Regions from separate parts of the Variovorax sp. PBL-E5 genome, predicted to be linked through region 2. Evidence: predicted binding sites of a transcription regulator. Region 2 holds the regulator's gene; the other holds the start of a gene.
The links. Region 2 encodes HrcA, which represses chaperone genes, less so after heat shock. Its sites were predicted from a motif close to TTAGCACTCNNNNNNNNNGAGTGCTAA; they were not measured.
Positions count from the first base shown of each region.

Region 1: WDLP6_RS05325 (co-chaperone GroES) is a predicted target of HrcA. The motif match lies at 3,490-3,516, and genes of this name have one in related genera.

Region 1 is NZ_LR594671.1:1,097,928-1,109,388, reverse strand. Features, by position in the region: gene WDLP6_RS05345 (DUF5996 family protein) at 1-532, opposite strand, end outside; gene WDLP6_RS05340 (GNAT family N-acetyltransferase) at 671-1,372, shown strand; gene WDLP6_RS05335 (CynX/NimT family MFS transporter) at 1,384-2,673, opposite strand; gene WDLP6_RS05330 (FadR/GntR family transcriptional regulator) at 2,670-3,350, opposite strand; gene WDLP6_RS05325 (co-chaperone GroES) at 3,598-3,888, shown strand; gene groL (chaperonin GroEL) at 3,940-5,592, shown strand; gene WDLP6_RS05315 (sensor histidine kinase) at 5,758-7,224, opposite strand; gene WDLP6_RS05310 (response regulator transcription factor) at 7,221-7,946, opposite strand; gene WDLP6_RS05305 (cytochrome b/b6 domain-containing protein) at 8,044-8,673, shown strand; gene WDLP6_RS05300 (molybdopterin-binding protein) at 8,670-9,461, shown strand; gene WDLP6_RS05295 (pentapeptide MXKDX repeat protein) at 9,547-9,804, shown strand; gene WDLP6_RS05290 (cytochrome c biogenesis protein DipZ) at 9,837-11,135, shown strand; gene msrA (peptide-methionine (S)-S-oxide reductase MsrA) at 11,156-11,461, shown strand, end outside.
Region 2 is NZ_LR594671.1:4,404,536-4,415,996, forward strand. Features, by position in the region: gene gmk (guanylate kinase) at 1-270, shown strand, start outside; gene rpoZ (DNA-directed RNA polymerase subunit omega) at 310-513, shown strand; gene WDLP6_RS21430 (RelA/SpoT family protein) at 606-2,861, shown strand; gene greB (transcription elongation factor GreB) at 2,871-3,446, opposite strand; gene WDLP6_RS21440 (C1 family peptidase) at 3,575-4,327, shown strand; partial or broken gene WDLP6_RS21445 (MgtC/SapB family protein) at 4,359-5,046, opposite strand; gene WDLP6_RS21450 (RcnB family protein) at 5,125-5,511, opposite strand; gene WDLP6_RS21455 (hypothetical protein) at 5,644-5,928, opposite strand; gene WDLP6_RS21460 (hypothetical protein) at 6,292-6,525, shown strand; gene WDLP6_RS21465 (hypothetical protein) at 7,080-7,334, shown strand; tRNA gene WDLP6_RS21470 (tRNA-Arg) at 7,437-7,513, opposite strand; gene WDLP6_RS21475 (M20 family metallopeptidase) at 7,691-8,959, shown strand; gene WDLP6_RS21480 (trimeric intracellular cation channel family protein) at 9,010-9,675, shown strand; tRNA gene WDLP6_RS21485 (tRNA-Ile) at 9,738-9,814, opposite strand; gene hrcA (heat-inducible transcriptional repressor HrcA) at 9,856-10,860, opposite strand; gene WDLP6_RS21495 (recombinase family protein) at 10,904-11,461, opposite strand, start outside.

The sequences.
Region 1 (11,461 bases), 3.3 Mb from region 2:
GATGCACCGGGCTCGACTTGCCGAGGAAGGCGGTGCGGAACAGGCGAAAGACGCGGTCCACCTGCACGAGCGCACGCCAGAACGCCTGCACCGCCTGGGCGTCGTAAGCGGCATGCACCTCGTCGTCGGTGAAACGGATGGGCGCGGGCACTTCGTTGGGCAGGCCATCGATCGCGACGCGCACGCCGACCGCATCGAGCTCGGCCATGACGCGGCGATGGAAGGTGGCGACCGACATCGGTTCGAGCGCAAAGCCGCGGTCCGGCCCCTCTGACGTGCGCACGACCAGCCGCTGCGCGAGCAGGTCGAAGTCGATCTCGATCAGGCCCGCGCCCGCATGGATCGGCGAGGTGCCGAAGCCGTGCGCATTGACGTACAGCGGCACATGCCAGCCGTGGTTGAGCCAGGGCGTGAGCGCGAGCCGCACCTTGCCGACGATCTGCGTCCAGAGCTGGAAGGTGAGCGCGGTGTCGCGCCATGCCGCGTAGTCCAGCATCGGCCAGCTGGCGGCGTTGTCGTGGGTGCTTTGCATCGCGGCATTCTCCGTGCAGTCAGGGGCGTGAGCGTGACCCGCCGGGCGCCATTGTCCGACCTCACCGGGCGCATCCGGAAAAGCGCCGCACTAAACTGCCTCATGCCGACCGCACCATCCTCCGATTCATCCATCCCCATGCCCGCCGCACACCCGCTGGACAACGTCATCTGGAGCGCGCTCACGCACCGCCATCAGGCCGCGCTCGCGCTCGGCGACGGCGCGGCACGGCGATATCCGGCGGAGTTCGCCCCCTTCGGCGCGATGGTCGATGCATCGGCCGCCGGTTTCCGTGCGTTGGCCGGGCTGCTGACGCCGGGCGAGCAGGTGGCGCTGGTCACGGCCGGCGACGTGGCGCCCACGGCCGAATTCGAAATCCTCCTGCAGAAACCCATCGTGCAGATGGTGCAGTCGAAGCCTTCCGGCGATCAGGCCGCAGACCCTCGGATGGCGCCGCTCGGGCCGGACGATGCGACGGACATGCGAGCCCTGGCCGAGTTGACGAAGCCGGGCCCTTTCAGCAGCCGCACGCAGGAACTCGGCGCGTTTCTCGGCGTGCGGGAGAACGGCCGCCTTGTCGCCATGGCCGGCGAGCGCATGCATCTCGACGGGAACGCCGAGGTCAGCGCGGTGTGCACGCATCCGGATGTTCGCGGACGGGGCCTGGCGCGCGCGCTGGTGACGGCCGTGTCCGCGCGCATCGCTGCGCGCGGCGAGATCCCCTTCCTGCATGCCTTCAAAGACAACGACTCGGCGATCGCGCTCTATGCCAGCCTGGGCTTCGATCTGCGAGCGACCCTGCGGCTGACCGTGCTGCGCCGCCAACCCGCCGCCGGATGATTCCGCGGCGCCTACCGGGCGTCCGCTCCCTTCGCGACCGTGACCGTGCGCACATGCAGCGCACGACCGGCCCCCAGCCCACTGATCAACATCGCTGCGCCGACCCCCACGAACAGGAAGCCCGACGCGTCGAAGCTGCCGCTCCAGCCGCGCAAGAGGCCCACCAGCATCGGTCCGCAGGCGGCGATCAGATAGCCCACGCCCTGCGCCATGCCGGAGAGCTGCGCGGCGACATGCGGATCGGGCGAGCGCAGCACGATCAGCGTGAGCGCCAGCGCGAACGAAGCGCCCTGCGCGATGCCGAGCAGCACCGCCCATCCCCAGACGCCGGACAACGGCGCGAAGAGACAGCCCAGCATCGCCGCGACCGTGAACACGGCGACGGCGGCCGCCATGCCGGACTGGTTGCGGCACCGGACCGCGATCGACGGCGCCACGAGGCAGGTGACCACCTGGACGATGACCGAGAGCGACACCACGTAACCGGCCGCGTCACCGGCCAGTCCGCGTTCGCGCAGGATCGGCGCGAGCCAACCCATGACGATATAGGCGAGCGAGGACTGCAGCCCCATGAACAGGGTCACCTGCCAGGCCAGCCGATCGCGCCACAGCCCGCGCACCGCATAGCCCGATTCGCTGGGCACCGGTCGCAGCGGCAGCGCCTGCGGCGCCCACAGCAGCGTGATGACCGCCGCCGGCACCGCCCACAACGCCAGCGCATGCGTCCAGCCGCCGCCCAGCGCGTGCGACAGCGGCACCGTGAGGCCGGCGGCGCTGGCGGCACCGCCGCACACCGCCATCGTGTACAGGCCCATCATGAGCGCTTCGTGGCGCGCGAAGTCGCGCTTGACCAGGCCCGAGAGCAGCACGTTGCTGACCGCAATGCCCGTGCCCGCGATCGCCGATGCGAGGAACAGCAGCGGGATGCTGCCGGCGCCGCGCAGCAGCGTGCCGACCAGGATCAACACCATGCAGCCCAGCAGCGTGCGCTCGGTCCCGGCGCGGCGTCCGAGCCAGGGCGCGAGCGGCGCGAACAGGCCCAGACAGATCACCGGCAGCGTCGTGAGAAAGCTGGCCGCCGTCGGCGACAGCCCGGTCGCCGCCATGATCTCGGGCAGCATCACCGACAGGCTGGAGAACACCGGCCGCAGGTTGAACGCGATCAGCACGACGCTCAGGCCCAGCAGCAATTGGCGGCTTCGGCTCCCGGCGGGCGTCGGGCGGGGCGGCGGAAGGTTGTCGGCTTCGACGTCGATCAGCAGGTCGGCGGCAGGGAGCGTGGCGAATGGGGTGGAGTTCATGGGGTGGCAGACGCAAGCGCCTTGGAGATGTGCGCCATGAAAGCGCGGACCGTGGCGGCAGCCCGTTCCGGGTCGCGGCTGGCAATGGCTTCGACGATGGCCCGGTGCGCGGCCTCGTCGGGTTCGGGCAGTTCGATGGCCGCGGTGGCGGCGATGGTTTCGCGGATGTAGCCCGTGACGAAGCGGCAGGTCTCCACCAGAGCCAGGTTGCCGGACATGCCGACGATGGCGAGATGAAAAGCCAGATCGCGATCGACGAAGCCAGCCGCGCCGCCGGCATCCTCGGCCCGGCCGCGCCGCTCGAGCAGGGTTCGAAGCTGCTGCAGGTCGCCGGCGGTATGGCGCAGCGCCGCGAGACGCGCCGCCTCGGCCTCGAGCGCACAACGCAGCTCGAACTGGTCGCGCAGGCTGGCGCGCCGCAGCTTCTGCAGGCTGGCCGACGCGTCCACATCCGAGCGCACATAGGTGCCCGATCCCTGGCGCACTTCGAGCAGCCCGCCCGACACCAGCGTCTTGACCGCCTCGCGCACCGTGCCGCGGCTCACGCCCAGCATCTGCGCGAGCTGGGGTTCGATGGGAATGCGGGTGCCGACGGCCCAGCGCCCGTTGGCGATCTCGGCGCGAATGCCGTCGGCGGCGGCGTTGGAGAGAGAAGCTCTGGGAGCGTGCTGGAGCATGGATGTGGAGCGGCCCGATTCAATCATCGAATCATTGGATGATTTTAGAACCTATCCAATGCCGAACGGTCCGCAGGGACTCACCGCCCGCATCGCGCGCATTCCGCCGAGCTTGAAAAGCGCCAAAACACCCTTATCATTAGCACTCGCTGAAGCAGAGTGCTAACAAGCACCTTCGCCCCAGTCGACGGAAGCCGGCGGTGACGCCAGCACCCAAACCCAACCAGTTTCTTATCCAGGAGATGCAATGAAACTTCGTCCTTTGGCCGATCGCGTGATCGTCAAGCGTGTTGACAGTGAAACCAAGACCGCCTCGGGCATCGTGATCCCCGACGCCGCCGCCGAGAAGCCCGATCAGGGCGAGGTGCTGGCCGTCGGTCCCGGCAAGAAAAACGACAAGGGCGAACTCGGCGCGATGAGCGTCAAGGTCGGCGACCGTGTCCTGTTCGGCAAGTACAGCGGCCAGACCGTCAAGGTCGACGGCGACGAACTGCTGGTCATGAAGGAAGAAGACCTCTTCGCGGTCGTCGAGAAGTAACTCGCTTCCACCCGCTCACTCAATCTCAACTGAATTCTTCGGAGAAATCTCATGGCAGCAAAAGACGTAGTCTTCGGCGGTGAAGCCCGCGCGCGCATGGTCGAGGGTGTCAACATCCTCGCCAACGCAGTCAAAGTGACCCTGGGCCCCAAGGGCCGCAACGTGGTGCTCGAACGTTCGTTCGGTGCCCCGACCGTGACCAAGGACGGCGTGTCCGTGGCCAAGGAAATCGAACTCAAGGACAAGCTGCAGAACATGGGCGCCCAGCTCGTGAAGGAAGTGGCTTCCAAGACTTCGGACAACGCCGGTGACGGCACCACCACCGCGACCGTGCTGGCCCAGGCCATCGTTCGCGAAGGCTTCAAGCTGGTCGCCGCCGGCATGAACCCGATGGACCTGAAGCGCGGCATCGACAAGGCGGTCACCGCCCTGGTCGAGCAGCTCAAGAAGGCATCCAAGGCCACCACGACCTCGAAGGAAATCGCGCAAGTCGGCTCGATCTCGGCCAACAGCGATGAAACCATCGGCAAGCTCATCGCCGACGCGATGGACAAGGTCGGCAAGGAAGGCGTGATCACCGTCGAAGACGGCAAGTCGCTCGAGAGCGAACTCGACGTCGTCGAAGGCATGCAGTTCGACCGCGGCTACCTGTCGCCCTACTTCATCAACAACCCCGAGAAGCAATCGGCGCTGCTCGAGAACCCGTTCGTGCTGCTGTTCGACAAGAAGATCAGCAACATCCGCGACCTGCTGCCGACGCTGGAACAAGTCGCCAAGGCCGGCCGTCCGCTCCTGATCGTTGCTGAAGAAGTCGAAGGCGAAGCCCTTGCTACTTTGGTCGTGAACACGATCCGCGGCATCCTGAAGGTCGTGGCCGTCAAGGCACCGGGCTTCGGCGACCGTCGCAAGGCCATGCTGGAAGACATCGCCATCCTGACGGGCGGCAAGGTCATCGCTGAAGAAGTGGGCCTGACGCTCGAGAAGGTGACGCTGGCCGACCTGGGCCAGGCCAAGCGCATCGAAGTGGGCAAGGAAAACACCATCATCATCGACGGCGCCGGCGCCGCTGGCGACATCGAAGCCCGCGTCAAGCAAGTGCGCGTGCAGATCGAGGAAGCCACCAGCGACTACGACCGCGAAAAGCTGCAAGAGCGCGTGGCCAAGCTGGCCGGCGGTGTGGCCGTGATCAAGGTCGGCGCTGCCACCGAAGTCGAAATGAAGGAAAAGAAGGCCCGCGTCGAAGACGCCCTGCACGCCACCCGCGCTGCAGTGGAAGAAGGCGTGGTCGCCGGCGGCGGCGTGGCGCTGCTGCGTGCCAAGCAAGCCGTGGGCGACAAGCTCAAGGGCGACAACGCTGACCAGGACGCCGGCATCAAGCTGGTGCTCAAGGCCATCGAAGCGCCGCTGCGCGAGATCGTCAACAACGCCGGCGGCGAAGCCAGCGTGGTGGTCAATGCCGTCTACGCCGGCAAGGGCAACTACGGCTTCAATGCCCAGAACGACACCTACGGCGACATGCTCGAGCTCGGCATCCTGGACCCGACCAAGGTGACCCGCACCGCGCTGCAGAACGCTGCCTCGGTCTCGTCGCTGCTGCTGACGACCGAAGCCATGGTCGCCGATGCGCCGAAGGAAGAGGCCGGTGCCGGCGGCGGCATGCCCGACATGGGTGGCATGGGTGGTATGGGCGGCATGGGCATGTAATTGCTCGCCCCCAGGCTGCGGCGCACTTCGTGTCGCCTACGCCTTCCCCCTACCGGGGGCGGTGCCTGCCGACCGGCTTAGCCGGATCGGTGGCACCTCACGAACAGAAAAAAGGTCGCCTTGGCGGCCTTTTTCTTTTTGGAGATCGGGTCGCTTCGGCGGTTTTTATTGCAGCTCGAAGGAGAAGACGGCGCCCTTGTCGGCGCGCTGCAGCAGGTGGATGTGGCTGCCATGCAGCTGCAGGATCTTCTGCACGATGACCAGGCCGAGGCCGCCGCTGCGCTCGGCGGTCGATGAAAAAACCGGTCGCGTGAAAAGGCCGGTGCGCAGTTCGCCGGGGATGCCGGGGCCGGTGTCGCTGATCTCGACGCCGACGCCGCCCTTGTCCTGGCGCAGCGCGACCACGATCTCGCCGCCCGCGGGCGTGTGACGGATCGCGTTGTCGAGCAGATTGGTCAGCACGCGCTCGATCATGCCGAGGTCGGCAGTGACGACGGGCAGGCCCGAAGGGATGTCGGCGACCAGCCGCTGCTGCCTGGCTTCGGCCGCCAGTTCGAATTTCTGGAACACGTCCTGCACGAGATCGGCCAGCGCGAAGCTTTCCTTCTCGGGCTTGACCACGCCGTACTCGAGGCGCGCGAGTTCGAACAGCTCCTGCGCCAGCCGCCCGACCTTGCGGCTCTGGCCCAGCGCGATTTCGAGATAGCGGCGCCGCTCGTCGGGGGCGAGCGAATCGGCCTTGAGCAGCAAGGTCTCGAGATAGCCGTGCAGCGAAGTGAGCGGCGTGCGCAGGTCGTGCGAGATGTTGGCGAACAATTCCCTGCGCTGCTGGTCCTGCGTGCGGAGCTCGCGCCATTGCTCGGCGATGCGCCGCGTCATCTGCGCGAAGGCCTGGCCCAGCGTGGCGATCTCGTCGCCGCCGCGGCTCGCCTGCGCGAGCACCGGCTCGGCGCCTTCGAGCGCGGCCACGCCTTCGCTCTCGAAGCGCTGCACCACGGCGGTCAGCGCGCGCAAGGGCCGCGTGATCAGATGGAAGGCCGCCAACCCCGCCAGCAAACCCAGCAGCGCGACCAGCGCGATCGACCAGAGCGTGGCGCGCAGCACGCTGCCGGCCGCGACGTTCGCGACCACGGCGTCGCGGTCCTCGCCGGACAGCACCACGTACACATAGCCCGCATCGTGCCCGTCGACCTGGAGCGGCGCCGCGCTGAAGACCTTGCGCACGCCGTCTCCGCGCGGATCGTCGCCCACGATCGGCAGCGGAGCGCCTTCCAGCAGGCGCCGTATCGGCGCCACGTCGACGCGCTCGCGCTTGAGATGGCCGGGCGGCGCGGCCTGCGCCACGATGCGGCCATCGGGCGCCAGCAGGTACACCTCGACGCTGGGGTTCACCGCCATCAGCTTGTCGAACAGGTCGCGCACCGCGGGCTCATTGAGGCCGCCGCGCTGCATCAGCTCCGAATTGCCGGCGATGTGGGCCGCAAGGCCGCTGGACAGGCGCTGCGTCACCTCCTGTTCGTGCCGGCCGCTGGCGGCCATCTGCAGCCAGGCCGACGCGCCGCAGCAAGCCAGCAACAGCACCGCGAACACCACGGACAGGCGTTGCGACAACGAAGCCGGGCGCAGCTTCATGGGCTCGCCTCGCTGCCCGCCGGCGCGGCCAGCTTGTAGCCGCGTCCCCAGACCGTGAGGATGCGGCGCGGCTCGGCCGGATCGGTCTCGACCTTGAGCCGCAGCCGGTTGATGTGCGTGTTCACCGTGTGCTCGTAGCCGTCATGCTGGTAGCCCCAGACCTGGTTGAGCAGATCGAGCCGCGAGAACACACGGCCGGGATGCCGGGCGAAGAAATAGAGCAGGTCGAATTCGCGCGGCGTGAGCTCGACGGGCTTGCCCTCGACCTGCACCTCCCGCGCAACCGGGTCGATGCAGAGCGCGTCGAGGTCGAGCCGGCCCGACTCCATGCGCGCGTTGCGCGCCATCGCCTCGGTGCGGCGCAGCAAGGCCCGCACGCGCGCCACCAGCTCCAGCACCGAGAAGGGCTTGGCCAGGTAGTCGTCGGCGCCCAGTTCCAGACCCAGGATGCGGTGCACTTCGCTGGAGCGCGCGCTGGTGATGATGATCGGCGTGTAGCGCGTCATTGCGCGCGCACGGCGGCAGATCTCGAGGCCGTCGATGCCGGGCAGCATCAGGTCGAGGATCAGCGCATCCCAGTTGCCGCGCTCGAGCTCGCGCAGGCCCGCATGCCCGTCGGCCGCATGTTCGACGGCGTAGCCCTCGTCGCGCAGGTGCATGCGCAGCAGCTCCGCGATGTGGGCATCGTCCTCGACGATCAGAACGCGTTTGACGGGATCCATGGCACGGATTGTCCCGCGATATCGCCGGCGCAGTTATCACGATTAATTGAACTCTTCGTGATGAAACGGCCACCGGATGCGCCCAACAATGCGCCCCATGACCCGCAGCGACACCCCATCTGACCTCACGCCGATCCATCCGGCCTGGATGCGAATCGCCCATTGGCTCAACGCCCTGGCGGTGCTGGTGCTGGTCACCAGCGGCTGGCGCATCTACGACGCCTCGCCTTTCTTTCCGTTCGAGATCCCGGCCTCGATCACGCTCGGCGGCTGGCTCGGGGGGGCCCTGCAATGGCATTTCGCGGCGATGTGGCTGCTGGTTGCGAACGGCGTTGTCTACCTGGTTCTGAACCTCGTGAGCGGGCGACTCTGGCGCAAGTTCTTTCCACTGTCGATCGCCGGCATCTGGCACGACGCGATGGCGGCGTTGAAAGGCCAGCTCTCGCATGCCGACCCGCGCCGCTACAACAGCGTCCAGCGTGTCGCCTACCTGTTCGTGATGCTGGACATCACGCTGCTGGTGCTTTCGGGCCTGGTGCTGTGGAAGTCGGTGCAGTTTCCGCTCTTGCGCGAACTGCTGGGCGGCTACGACTTCGCGCGCCGCATCCACTTCGTTGCGATGGCGGCGCTGGTCGGCTTCGTGGCCGTGCACCTCGTCATGGTGGCGCTGGTGCCGCGCACCCTGCTCGCGATGCTGAGCGGCCGCGCCGGGAGGACCACCGCATGAAGCTCTTCAAGCGTCCCGCGCTCACCGGCGTGGACAGCGAGGCCGCACTGGCCGAAGCGCGCAAGCTGATCGCGCGCCGCGTCGACCAGCCGGCCCGCCGCGCCTTCCTGCAACGCTCGCTGACGATGGGCGGCCTGTCGTTGCTGAGCGGCTGCAGCATCACCGACAACGAGACAGTCGACGCGGCGCTCACGCGCATCTCGCGCTTCAACGACACGGTGCAGGGCTGGATCTTCGATCCGAACCGGCTGGCACCGACCTACCCCGACTCGATGATCACGCGCCCCTTTCCGTTCAATGCCTACTACGGCGAGGACGAGGTCCGCGTGATCGAGGAAGCGGGCTACAAGCTCGAAGTCACGGGCATGGTCGCCGACAAGCGCAGCTGGACCCTGGCCGAGTTGCGCGCGATGCCGCAGGAGGATCAGGTCACGCGGCACATCTGCGTCGAAGGCTGGAGCGCGATCGGCAAATGGGGCGGCGTGCGCTTCGCCGATTTCCTGCGCCGCATCGGCGCCGACACGAGCGCGAAATACGTCGGCTTCAAGTGCGCGGACGACTACTACACCAGCATCGACATGCCCACGGCGCTGCACCCGCAGACGCTGCTCACGCTGACCTATGACGGCCAGCCGCTGCCGCCGAAGTACGGCTTTCCGATGAAGCTGCGCATGCCGACCAAGCTGGGCTACAAGAACCCGAAGCACATCAAGGCGATCTTCGTCACCAACACCTACCCTGGCGGCTATTGGGAAGACCAGGGCTACAACTGGTTCGGCGGCAGTTGAGTCGAACGACTCGGCGCCGTTGACGCTCGCGGCCGTGTTCTCCCGAACGGGCCATTTGAAATCAAGACTCTTTGAGGACACTGAAATGAACAAGCTCACCGCAACCCTGCTGGCCGCCTGCATGGCCATCGGCTCCGTCTCGGCCTTCGCCGCGGACGAAATGAAGAAGGACGACGGCATGGCCAAGGACTCAATGAGCAAGGACGGCATGAAGAAGAATTCCATGGCGAAGGACTCGATGGCCAAGAACAGCATGATGAAGAAAGACTCGATGGCCAAGGACTCGATGTCGAAAGACAGCATGTCGAAGGACTCGATGGGCAAGGACGAGATGAAGAAGTAGCCGTCGTCGACGGGCTCCGTCGGAGGACTCTCATGATCTTTTTCATCCTGTCGTATCTGGCCGGAGCGCTGACGATCGTTGCGCCCTGCATCCTGCCCGTCCTTCCTTTCGTGTTCGCGCGCGTCGGCGAACCCTTCGTCCGCAGCGGGCTGCCGCTGCTGGCGGGCATGGCACTCAGCTTCGCGGGCGTCGGCACGCTCGCCGCCGTCGCCGGGAACTGGGCCGTCGAGGCCAACGGGTACGGCCGCATGGCGGCGATCGCACTGCTGGCGGCCATGGGCGTCGCGCTGATCGCGCCTCGCCTGGCGCAGCGCCTGACGGCGCCGCTGGTGAGTCTTGGTGCGCGGCTTTCCAACACGGCCAGCCGACGCTCGGCATCGACCGGGCATACGGTCCTCCCCTCTCTTTTGCTCGGCGTTGCGACCGGTCTTCTGTGGGCGCCCTGCGCCGGACCGGTGCTGGGACTGATCCTGACCGGCGCCGCACTGGAAGGCCCCGGCGTGCGGACCTCGCTGCTGCTGACCTATGCGGCCGGCGCCGTCACTTCGCTGGCCCTCGCGCTGCTGCTCGGCGGGCGCGTCTTCGCCGCGATGAAGCGCTCGCTGGGCATCGGCGAATGGCTTCGCCGGGGTCTGGGCGTCGCCGTGCTGGCAGGTGTGGCGGCCGTCGCACTCGGCCTCGACACCGGTGCACTCGCACGGCTTTCGGCCGATGGCGGCGGAACGTCGCTCGAAAAGCGCCTGCTCGAGCGCCTGCGCCCGCAGCCAGCCGAGCGCGCGTCGGCCGCAGCGTTCCGGGAACCGCCGGCACCTGGCGGTTTCATGAAGGTGCAGGCGAGCCGGTTCAACACAACGCTCGCGCCGCTTCCGGCGGAAGGAACGATGCCGCCGCTCGAGGGCGCCGTCGAGTGGCTCAACTCGCCGCCGCTCAGCGCCCAAGCGCTGCGTGGCAAGGTGGTGCTGGTCGACTTCTGGACCTTCTCGTGCGTCAACTGCCTGAACGCATTGCCGCATGTTCGCGAATGGAATCGCAAATACAAAGACCAGGGGCTCGTCGTGGTCGGCGTGCATGCGCCGGAGTTCGCGTACGAGAAAAACATCAACAATGTGAAGCGCGCGGTCAGCGATCTCGACGTGCAGTTCCCGGTGGCGATCGACAACAACTTCACCATCTGGCGCGCCTTCAACAACAACTACTGGCCGGCACACTACTTCATCGACGCCAAGGGCCGGATCCGTTTTCATCACTTCGGCGAAGGCGAATACCAGAAGTCGGAGCAGGTCATCCAGCAACTCCTCGAAGAAGCACACAAGGACGCAAAACCCGTATGAACACCCCGCAACACTCCACCATGCAACGCGTCGGCCAGCTGGCCACCCTGGCTCGGCGGCCGATGCTGGCCACGCTCGCGCTGCTCGGCGCGGCGGCGATCTGGCATGCCATCCCTTCCTTCGCCGCGGAACCGGCGGTGGTCATTCCCGCGCCTGTCGAAGACCTGGCGGCAGCGCCCGGCGCGAAGTCGCAGACCGCCGTGATCGCGGGTGGCTGCTTCTGGGGCGTGCAGGGCGTGTTCCAGCACGTCAAGGGCGTGAGCAGCGCTGTGTCCGGCTACGCGGGTGGAGACGCCAGCACGGCGAAATACGAGATGGTGGGCTCG
Region 2 (11,461 bases):
GTGATGATCTTCATCCTGCCACCGAGTTGGGAAGAACTGCGCTCCCGCCTCGAGCGGCGCGGCGAGGACAGCGCCGCGGTCATCGAACTGAGGCTGCAGAACGCCGCCCAGGAAATGGGGCGCGCCAGTGAATTCGATTTCGTTATAATCAATGAGTTATTTGAGCGCGCGCTTTTCGACCTGAAGGCCATCGTCCACGCTCAGCGGCTCCGGTATTCCGCGCAACGCCGCGCACGTGCGGACACTTTCGCCGCCCTGAACATTCGCTGATTCCACCCAAACCTTACGCCCCAAAGCCGAAAGATCCTCATGGCCCGCATCACCGTCGAAGATTGCCTGGTACACATTCCGAACCGCTTCCAGCTCGTGCTGGCCGCCACCTACCGTGCGCGCATGCTGAGCCAAGGCCATGCGCCGAAGATCGAAAGCAAGAACAAGCCGGGCGTCACCGCCCTGCGCGAGATCGCCGAGGGCAAGATCGGCATCGAGATGCTCAAGAAGGTACCCGGCTGAGTTGATGCAGCCGTACAACAAGGAAGCACCGCACGCGGTGCTTTTTTTGTGCCTGAAAGCGTCGATCCGCCTGCCACGCTAAAGTGGCAGGCATGAGTGCGGTTGTCAAGTCCCAGTCAGAAGCTCCGCGGAGCACGCCCCGGCCGAGTCCGGCGGCGTTGAATGCGGCTGCCGCCAGTTTTGCCGCGTTGACGGCCCGGCTCGATTATCTGAGCGCGGAGGACATTGAACAGGTTCGTCGCGCCTACCGCTTCGCCGACGAGGCGCACCTGGGCCAGTTGCGCAACAGCGGCGAGCCGTACATCACCCATCCGATCGCGGTGGCGGCGCAATGCGCGGAATGGAAGCTCGATGCACAGGCGCTGATGGCGGCCCTGCTGCACGACGCGATCGAGGATTGCGGCGTCACCAAATCAGAGCTCATCGAGCGCTTCGGTGCGCCGGTGGCGGAACTGGTCGACGGCCTCACGAAGCTGGACAAGCTGCGCTTCAACACGCGCGAGGAAAACCAGGCGGAGTCGTTCCGCAAGATGCTGCTCGCGATGGCGCGCGATGTCAGGGTCATCCTCGTCAAGCTGGCCGACCGCACGCACAACATGCGCACGCTCGACGACGCGCCGCGCGAGAAATGGTCGCGCATCTCGCGCGAGACGCTCGACATCTATGCGCCGATCGCCCACCGGCTGGGCCTCAATCAGACCTATCGGGAGTTGCAGGATCTTTCGTTCCGCCACCTGAGGCCGTGGCGCTATGCGATCCTGGCGAAAGCCGTGGCCAAGGCACGCGGGCGGCGGCGCGACCTGATCCAGAAAGTCCAGCAGGAGCTCGAAGGCGCCTTTGCGGCAGCCGGCATGAGCGTGCGGATCGCGGGGCGCGAGAAAACGCTCTATTCCATCTATCGCAAGATGGACGAAAAGCACCTGAGCTTCGCCCAGGTCACCGACATCTACGGCTTCCGCCTCATCGTCCCGACGGTGATCGCCTGCTACACCGGCCTCGGCATCCTGCACCAGATGTACAAGCCGCTGCCGGGCAAGTTCAAGGACCACATCGCGATCGCCAAGCTCAACGGCTACCAATCGCTGCACACCACGCTGGTCGGGCCTGCTGGCGTCAACGTCGAGTTCCAGCTGCGGACCGAAGCGATGCACGTGGTGGCCGAGTCCGGCGTGGCGGCCCATTGGCTCTACAAGGCGGCCGAGCCCAGTGCGGCGACCAGCGAACGGCTGGGCACCAAGTGGCTTCAGTCGCTGCTCGACATCCAGGACGAGACGCGCGACGCCGCGGAATTCTGGGACCACGTCAAGGTCGACCTTTTTCCCGATGCGGTCTACGTGTTTACGCCCAAGAGCCAGATCCTGGCGCTGCCGCGCGGCGCGACAGTGGTCGACTTCGCCTATGCGATCCACAGCAACATCGGCGATCACACCTCGGCGGCGCGCATCAATGGCGACCAGGTTCCGCTGCGCACCGAGCTCAAGAACGGCGACGTGGTCGAGGTGATCACGGCACCGGTGTCGACACCGAACCCGGCCTGGCTCGGCTTCGTGCGCACCGGCCGGGCGCGCTCCAAGATCCGTCACTATCTCAAGACGCTGGCGCATGCCGAGTCCGAAGGCCTGGGCGAAAAGCTGCTTGCGCAGGCGCTGCGCGCCGAGGGCCTCGGCAATCTGCCGGACGACGATCCGGAGCATCAGCCGCTCTGGGAAAAGCTGCTGCGCTTCACGGGCAACCGCACGCGTTCCGAACTTCTGACCGACATCGGCCTGGGCAAGCGCATTGCCACCATCGTCGCCAAGCGGCTCATGGCGCTGCTGGCCGAGCGTGGAGAAAAGCCGGACGCCCTGATGCTGAGCCGCGAGCGTTTCACCGCGCACGAAGCCGTCTCGCAAGGCGCCGTCTCGCTGGACGGCAGCGAAAACTCCTCGGTGCGTTTTGCGCTCTGCTGCCGTCCCATTCCGGACGATCCCATCGTCGGCTACCTGGGTCACGGCGAAGGGCTGGTGGTACATACCGAGGCATGCGGTGTGGGCCAGCGCCTGCGCCACAAGGACAGCGAACGCTTCTTCGCGGTCGAATGGGCCGATGACCCGGTTCGCACCTTCGAGACCGGGGTGGTCGTCACCGTGCGAAACGACAAGGGGGTGCTGGCCCGCGTCGCGGCCACGCTCGCAGAGGAGGAAGCGGACATCACGCACGTGGAGATGGCCGACGAAACGCCGCAAGACTCGACCGATCTGCGTTTCGTGATCGCGGTGCGCGACCACACGCATCTCGAAGCAGTGCTCCGGGCCGCGCGGCGAACGCCTTCGGTGCTCGCGGCCTCGCGCACCGTGCCTGCACCCTGAAGGGCCGGCTCAGGCGAGATCGGTCGGCGGCGGGTAGCTGACTGCCAGCACCTCGATGTCGTGCACGCCGCCCGGCGTGGCGAGCTTGACCACATCGCCTTCCCGCGATTTGAGCAAGGCCCTCGCGATGGGCGAGATCCAGCTGACCTGGGCTTGTGCGCTGTCGGCCTCGTCGATGCCCATGATGGTCACTGCGTGCTCGTCGCCGGTCTCGTCCGCATAACGCACGGTGGCGCCAAAGAAAACCTGGTCGCCGCCGTGGTGCACCGACGGATCGGTGACTTCCGCCACCTCGAGGCGCTTGGTGAGAAAGCGGATCCGCCGATCGATCTCGCGCAAGCGCTTCTTGCCGTAGATGTAGTCGCCGTTCTCGGACCGGTCCCCATTTTTGGCCGCCCAGTGGACCGCCTCCACCACCTTCGGCCGTTCCTCGTCCATCAATGCCAGAAGTTCGGCGCGCAGCCGCGCGTAACCCTGGGGCGTGATGTAGTTCTTGCCGCCGGCCGGAAGCGGCGGCGCGGCGCCGACGCCGCCGTCGCTGTCGTCGTCATCCGCGTCGGACTCCTTCGTGAATGCCTTGTTCATCGACCAAAGCTTAAATCAACGGCCTAGCACTCTCGGCAGATAGACGACGAACAGGTCGCGCAACACAATGGCCACGCTTTTGCGGTCCATGCACAGGGAGTTGGCCCGATCTGCTTGGGGGAACCACCATGCATCAACACAGCTACGGCTGGAAGCCATCGCTCCCGGATTTTCGCGACCATCGCTTCAAGGTCACCGCCCGCATCGCCCTTCCGCCCTCGGTGGATCTGCGGCCTGGATGTCCGCCGGTGTACGACCAGGGTCAGCTCGGCAGCTGCACGGCCAACGCCGCGGCGGCCGCTTTCGAGTTCGATCTCAAGCGCCAGGGACTGACCGACTTCGAGCCGTCGCGGCTGTTCATCTACTACAACGAGCGCGTGCTCGACGGCGACGTGGGGCAGGATGCCGGCTCGGAGCTGCGCACGGCGGCCAAAACGCTCAACAAGAGCGGCGTGTGCGACGAGAAGTCATGGCCCTATGACATCGCGAAATTCAAGACCAAGCCGAAGGCGTCGTGCTACACAGCAGCCAAGAAGCACGTCAGCACCAGCTACCAGGCGCTCGACAACACCAACGTGACCGAACTCAGGACCTGCCTTGCCTCGGGTTCGCCGTTCATCCTCGGCTTCACGGTCTACGAAAGCTTCGAAAGCGACAAGGTCGCGACCACCGGCGTGGTGCCGATGCCATTGAAGAAAGAGAAGGTGCTCGGCGGCCACGCCGTGATGTGCGTGGGCTACCAGGAATCGAAGAAGCGTTTCATCGTGCGCAACAGCTGGGGTGTGAACTGGGGCGTCCAGGGCTATTGCTATTTCCCGTATGCCTATCTGACGAACACCGGCCTTGCGACCGACTTCTGGCAGATCACGACCGTCAGTTGATGCGTGCTCCATCGCGCGCGAGCTCATGGCCTCAGAGTGGCCGATCGACTTCCGTCACTTCGCGCACGCCGGGGATCGCCTGCAGCTGATCCAGTACCTGGGAGATTTCTCCGATCGAAAGCCGGTTGAACGAGATCGTGATCTCGTCGACATCGTTGACGCCCTCGAGTGCTGGACGACGAATTGCCTGACCAGGCGGCTGCGGGCGCCCAGCGCCTTGTTGAGCTGAACCATCGTCAAGGCCCCGCGCCCCGCGCGGTCAGGCGAAACTCCCGGCTGCGCTTGGATGCGAAATACTTCGATTCGATCGGCTTCAGGCCCGCGAGGATGAGCAGGATGATGAGGGTCGCGGCGATCGCGGCCGTGTAGAGCCCGCCGCCGATCGCCAGCCCGATCGCTGCCACCGACCAGAGGCTGGCGGCCGTCGTCAGGCCGCGAATCACTTCGCCGCGCAACAGGATGGTTCCGGCGCCCAGAAAGCCGATGCCCGAAACCACCTGCGCCGCAATCCGTGAAGGATCGAGCACGACATGCGGACCGCCCAGCGCATCCTGGAAGCCGAAGGCCGACACGATCATGATCAGCGCCGATCCGACGCAGACCAGCATGTGGGTGCGCAGGCCAACGGCCCAGGATAAGCGCTCCCTCTCGAAACCGATCACGCTGCCGAGCGCAGCGGCCATGACGAGCCGGGCAACCAACTCCAGCTGGCTCACCATCGAGATCCTTCGGACACGCGTTCAGGACGGGCTGAAGGTTCGAGAAACAGCACGGCAACCCGCCATGACGCCTCTCACCTACTGGCTCAGTGCGTTCACGACCACCGACGCAATCACGCCAGTCGCAATGGCCGCCAGCACATAGTCGGATCCGTTCTGCACCCAGTAGTAGCCGCGCGGAGGTGCGCTCAGATGGTGGCCGCGCCAATCGTTGACGATGTATTGGTTGCTACGGTATTGCGGCGGCAGGCGTTCGCCGCGGCTGAACCTGCGGTACTCAGGCATGGCCATCGGCGGAGCGCGATAGCCAGGGCCAGGGCCACGGCCATAGCGCTGCGGTCCTGGCATCGGTCCATGCCCGCGCATGGGGCCGGCGCCCGGCGGATACCTCAGCTGTGCGGACGCACCGGAGGCGAATCCGATCATTGCTGCAACGAGGCCGATCGCGATTTTCGTACGGGTCATGACGTGCTCCTCTGAGATTGACATGCTCTGCAAAGGATTTCACGGTGCCGGGATGAAGCCTACCCGGGAAACGAGTGATGCCGATGCAGGACAAGTCGCACACCATCGGCCAGCAAGGGCCCCCTTGAAAAGCTATTCGAATCGCGCGCGAGCGTCCCGGAAAGATCGCCCGACCGACCAGAATCCTGCGATCAAGGCCGCAGCCACCGCGAAAAAGCCAGTGTGGTCGATCGCATAGCACACGAAAAGGCCGATGTCCGGGGCGTTCTCGGCTGCCATGACGGAAAAGGAGCCTACGCCGATGGCGTAGTACGCCCACACCGTCAGAAATGGCGCGCTGAAGGTCTTCAGCGGGCCTCTCATCGTTCGACTTGCTGCGTCTTTCAATTCGTTCTGCAACGGCGATCCTGCATTCACGGTCATTTCCCGGTTCGGCGGAGGCGGCGCCCCCTCGGGCTTGCCGGACTTGATGCCCGGACGCGCCACATCCCCTATTCTGGGGATGTCGTGATGGAATCAATCGTTCGAACAGCCCTGGAATCCGCGCCCAGTTGCCGGAATGCCCGTCCTGGCCGGCCGCTTCCGCATTCCCCGAGCGATGCAGCTTCGGGCCGCCGGCCAGCTCTGTGGCAAAGAAATCACATGAGAGACTATGTGAAAACTCCCGCCACCATTACAATTTTGCACATGCCCTCGGGTTCTGAAACACTTGTCGGGTGGTGGATGAACAGGTCTGCTCGGTCATCCCGGCCATCGAGTCCACGCGCGTCCTCGCCGAGCGTGAGCACTTATGTGCAAGAGACAAATCGCTTTCTCGCCACCGACAGCTACGGCGAGCGCCACACCATCATCGAGCGAAGTCAGTTTTTTCGCAGCCGCCAGCTGGACGGACGGCAAGGCGCATTGGTGCAAGGCCTGGCAACGTACTGGCTGACTTGCGGGCGACCCGTGAATCGAATCGACGCGGAGCGCTACGAAAGCGCCGAAGGAGCGATCCAACTCCGGCGTTTGTAGGCGACCTTCCGCTCCCCAAAGCCCTCTGATGCGGGCTTTTTCATGCCGACTCCTTCAGTGAATAGAGACAGTCGCCGGCATCGAGGAACCACCCCATCGGGTGGGCACCGAAGCGACCCCTACCAGCGCCGGCCGACTGTCAGGCTTGAGCATGCGATGCCAAGCTTAGGCGAAGCTTAGGAGCAGCCCGGCTTTACTAACGACATTTGCAGGCAGCCGCGCGTGTGCATTGGGCGGTCCTGGAGTCACTCAGCATGACACTGGTCCCGGCCTTGCAGCTGGTGAGCTTGTTGGCCGGGCAGCTGATGTCGCAGCCAAGGCAAGCGCCTTCGACGGGCGCCTCGCAGTAGTTGCCGGCCTGGGATGGCAGCATCGCGGTGCCTGCGAGTTGTTGATAAGAACTACAGCCGGACAGTGCCAGCACTGCAACCAATAGGAGTGACCTCATGGCACTATCCTAACCTCGAAGGTACGCATTTCGTGCCGGCCGGATTCTCCGGACCGACGGGCCTTCGATCCCCACCGCAACCGAGTTCATTCAGCACCATCGCGCCATGGCGGACAGCAAAGCCGAAGTCATCTCGCAAATCCAGGCTCTGGCCGAGGAAGAGCGGATCGCTCATCCGGAGGAAGACGAAGCCGCGATCAGCGCTGCGCTCGATCTCATCGAGGAGCGGGTCAGGGCGCGTCGCGTTGCAAGACAGCGCAGCAGGGTGATGCTCGTCGCCGCGGCGGTCGTCGGCACCCTCGCCTTGGCCCTTGCCCTGTGGCCATGTCGCTCGAAAGGACGGACACCGTCAAGGAAGTGAAACGCTCCGCTGAGCGGGTCAACGGTTTGCCGTAAGAGAAGGATCGTCGGGTGCAAAAGAAAAAAGGATCAGCCCGCGAGAACGGACTGATCCTTCAGAGAGTGGTGCGGCTGGCAGGAATTGAACCCACGACCCCTTGGTTCGTAGCCAAGTACTCTATCCAACTGAGCTACAGCCGCACAGCTTGCGATTATAGCATGGGCAGCTGGCTTCACTTGGAAGTCAGGCGGGCAGCAAAGCATCCTGGAACGCCGAGAGCCGGCACAAGGTGCTTGAGGTCTTGCGGCACTATCTTCATTGACACCCCGCTCGGCCAACCATGCTGCACACTTCGGTTTGTCACTTCTGGAGCTGCCATGAATGCCCTCACGCAAGCGCTCGCCTCCGCCGAATCCATCCTGGTGGCCGAACTCGAAGAACTCTACAAAGATCTGCATCGTCACCCCGAGCTGTCGATGCAAGAAGTCCGCACCGCGAAGATCGTTTCCGACACGATGCAGGGGTTCGGCTACGAGGTGACGCCCAACGTCGGCGTGACCGGCGTGGTCTGCCTGATGAAGAACGGCGCCGGCCCGACCGTGATGCTGCGTGCCGACATGGACGCGCTGCCAATGGCCGAGAACACCGGGCTGCCTTATGCCAGCACCGTGACGACGCGCGACGCGGACGGCGTCGAGGTCGGCGTTGCGCACTCGTGCGGCCACGACATGCACGTGACCTGGATGATCGGTGCTGCGCGCATCCTGGCCGCGAATCGCGTCGCCTGGAACGGCACGCTGATGATCGTGTTCCAGCCGGGCGAGGAAACGGCCGAGGGCGCGACCTCGATGGTGCGCGACTGGGGCGAAGGCCGCTTTCCGAAGCCCGACATCATCCTCGGCCAGCACGTGATGGTCGGTCCGGCCGGCACCGTGAACTACCGCCCCGGCGTCACGCTGTCCGCCGGAGACAGTCTGAAGATCAAGTTGTTCGGGCGCGGCTCGCACGGCTCGCAGCCGCAGACATCCATCGACCCGGTGATCATGGCCGCCGCGACCACGCTGCGCCTGCAGACCATCGTCTCGCGAGAGATCGCACCATCCGAGCCGGCGGTGCTCACGATCGGCTCCCTGCAGGCCGGCACCAAGGAAAACATCATCCCCGACGACGCCACCATCAAGCTGAACATGCGCACCTTCAGCGAGGACACGCGCGAGTACATGCTCAAATCGATCCGCCGCATCTGCTGCGCCGAGTGCGACGCCTCCGGTGCCGAGCAGCCGCCCGAGTTCACCACCATCAACAGCTACCCGCTGACCGAAAACGACCTGGTCGCCACGCAGAAGGTCGCGAAGGCGTTCGGCCACCAGTTTGGCGAGAACGCCTCGCTGGCGCCTGGCCCGGCGTCGGCCAGCGAAGACTTCAGCATCTTCGGCCGCAGCTGGGGCGTGCCCTATGTGTTCTGGTTCGTCGGCGGCACCGACCCGGCGGTATATGCCAAGGCCCAACAGGAAAAGACCATCAACAAGATCCCGAGCAACCACTCGCCGAAGTTCGCGCCGCAGATTCACCCGACGCTGGAGACCGGCTTGCAGGCCATGCTGGCCGCCGCCAGCGCGTGGCTCTGCCCCGCTACTGCGGCCTGAGACGCACGGCGGGCGCGCACCGTGCTCGCCATCTTTCGCGAACCCAACGCATGAATGTCCACGAATTGGCCCTTGCAGGCCTGAACGACCACCGCTTGTTCACCATGCTCGATCTGGCGGGCACCTTCGCCTTTGCCATCAGCGGTGCAGTCGCTGCCAGGGACCGCGGCCTCGACTGGTTCGGCGTCATCGTCATCGCGTTCACGGTCGCATGCGGCGGGGGCGTATTGCGCGACCTGTGCATCGGCGCCGTGCCGCCGGCGGGCCTGACCGATTGGCGTTACCTAGCCGTCGCGATGGCAGCAGCATTGATGACGATGGCCGCCAACACGCTGGTGGTGCGCCTCGCGCATCCGGTGATCCTGTTCGACTCCCTGGGCCTGGGGCTGTTTGCAGTGACCGGCGCGCAGAAGGCCATGATCTTTGGCCACAACGCCGAGGTGGCGGTGCTGATGGGCGTGCTCACCGCCGTGGGTGGCGGCGTCACGCGCGACGTGCTGCTCAATCGTGTGCCAGTGATCCTTCAGCGCGAGATCTATGCATCGGCTGCGCTGGTCGGCGCCGGCATCGAGGTCGCTGGCGAGCGCCTGGGATGGCTGTCGAACGGGCGAACCTGGGTCGCTTTGGCGGCGTGCTTCACGCTGCGTTATCTGTCGATGCGCTACAAGTGGAACCTGCCGCGCTCTTCCGGACGGGACGGCAACGACGCGGACTAGGGTCGCCCCGCATCGCCTGCTCGCGCCGAACCGTGCCCACGAATCGGCGAGATCGCCAAGCGTGGTGGGCGGGGTGGGACTTGAACCCACGGTCAATGGATTATGAGTCCACTGCTTTAACCAACTAAGCTACCCGCCCGGGCAACTTCGAATCATGCCACGAGCGTCGCCGGCCTCTCGCTACTTGCGATGGCTCAGCGCGTTGGTGACGAGTCGCGACGTGATGTCGACGATCTGAATCATGCGCTCGTACGGCATGCGGGTCGGCCCGATCACGCCGAGCGTCCCAACCACCTGCCCGTCGACCTCGTAGTTCGCGCTGACGATCGACAGGTCCTCGAAAGGCACAACCTGGCTTTCACCGCCGATGAAGATGCGCACGCCGTCCGCCTTGCTCGAGACGTCGAGCAGACGCATGAGCTGCGCCTTCTGCTCGAACAGTTCGAAGGCACGACGCAGATGGCCCATGTCGCTGGAAAAATCGGTGACTGCCAGCAGATTGCGCTCGCCTGCGATCACCACCTCGTCCTGGGCTTCCGTCAGCACCTCGGAGCTCACCTTGACCGCCGCCTGCATCAAGGCCGCGATCTCGCTGCGCAGTTGCTCGACCTCGGACTGGAGGCGATCGCGCACCTGCTCGATCGACAGGCCTGCGTAATGCGTGTTGATGTAGTTGGAAGCTTCGACCAGCTGCGATTGCGTGTAGTCCACTTCCGGGAAGATCACGCGGTTCTGCACGTCGCCATCGGGCGAGACGATGATCACGAGCAGGCGCCGGTCGGAAAGCCGCAGGAATTCGATCTGCTTGAACACCGAGGCGCGGCGCGGCGCCATCACCACGCCGACGAACTGCGACAGATTCGACAGCAGGTTCGCGGCATTCGTGATCACCCGCTGCGGCTGGTCCGCAGCCAGGCTCGGCGTGGCGAACTGCTCTCGCTGGGCCGTCAGCATGGTGTCGACGAACAGCCGATAGCCGCGCGCGGTCGGAATGCGGCCTGCCGAGGTGTGGGGGCTGGCGATCAATCCGAGGTCTTCGAGGTCGGACATCACGTTGCGGATGGTGGCCGGCGACAGCTCGAGCCCCGAAGCGCGCGAGAGCGTGCGCGAACCCACCGGCTGTCCGTCAGCGATGTAGCGCTCAACCAGAGCCTTGAGCAGCAACTTGGCACGGTCGTCCAGCATCGACTCATTTTAATGTTGTACTTTTCAGACGCCCGGAATTTCTTCACGCGACGACGGCGCGGTGACGATAAATCGCGTTCTTGACCGCCCCGACGCCCACATCGAAGGCATCCGCGATCACAGGAAGCGTCACCCATCCGGTGGCATAGAGCCGAACCACCTCCGCCTCTTGCTCCCTCGACAGATCACGCGGACGGCCAAAAACCTGCCCTCGATTCCGAGCGGCCACCCTCCCCGCCATGCAACGCTCCCGAATCAATGAGCGCTCGAACTGCGCCACAGCACCGAGAATTTGCAACACCAGTTCGCCCATAGCCGAGGACGTGTCTACCGGCTCAGTGAGCGACCGTAGGGCCGTGCCAGTGGCACGAAGCCGATCCAGCAACGTCAGCAAATCCTTGAGGCTCCGAGCCAGCCGATCCAGCTTGTAGACCACTAACACATCGCCCGGCTGCAAAATCGACAAAGCGCGGTGGAGCTCTGGCCTTGGCCCTACCCCGCTGGTCTTTTCAGCAAAGAGCTTCCTGATGCCGGCTTTTCGGAGCGCATCGGTTTGTAAACGGGTTTCTTGATCGCTGGTGGAGACGCGCGCATAGCCGAT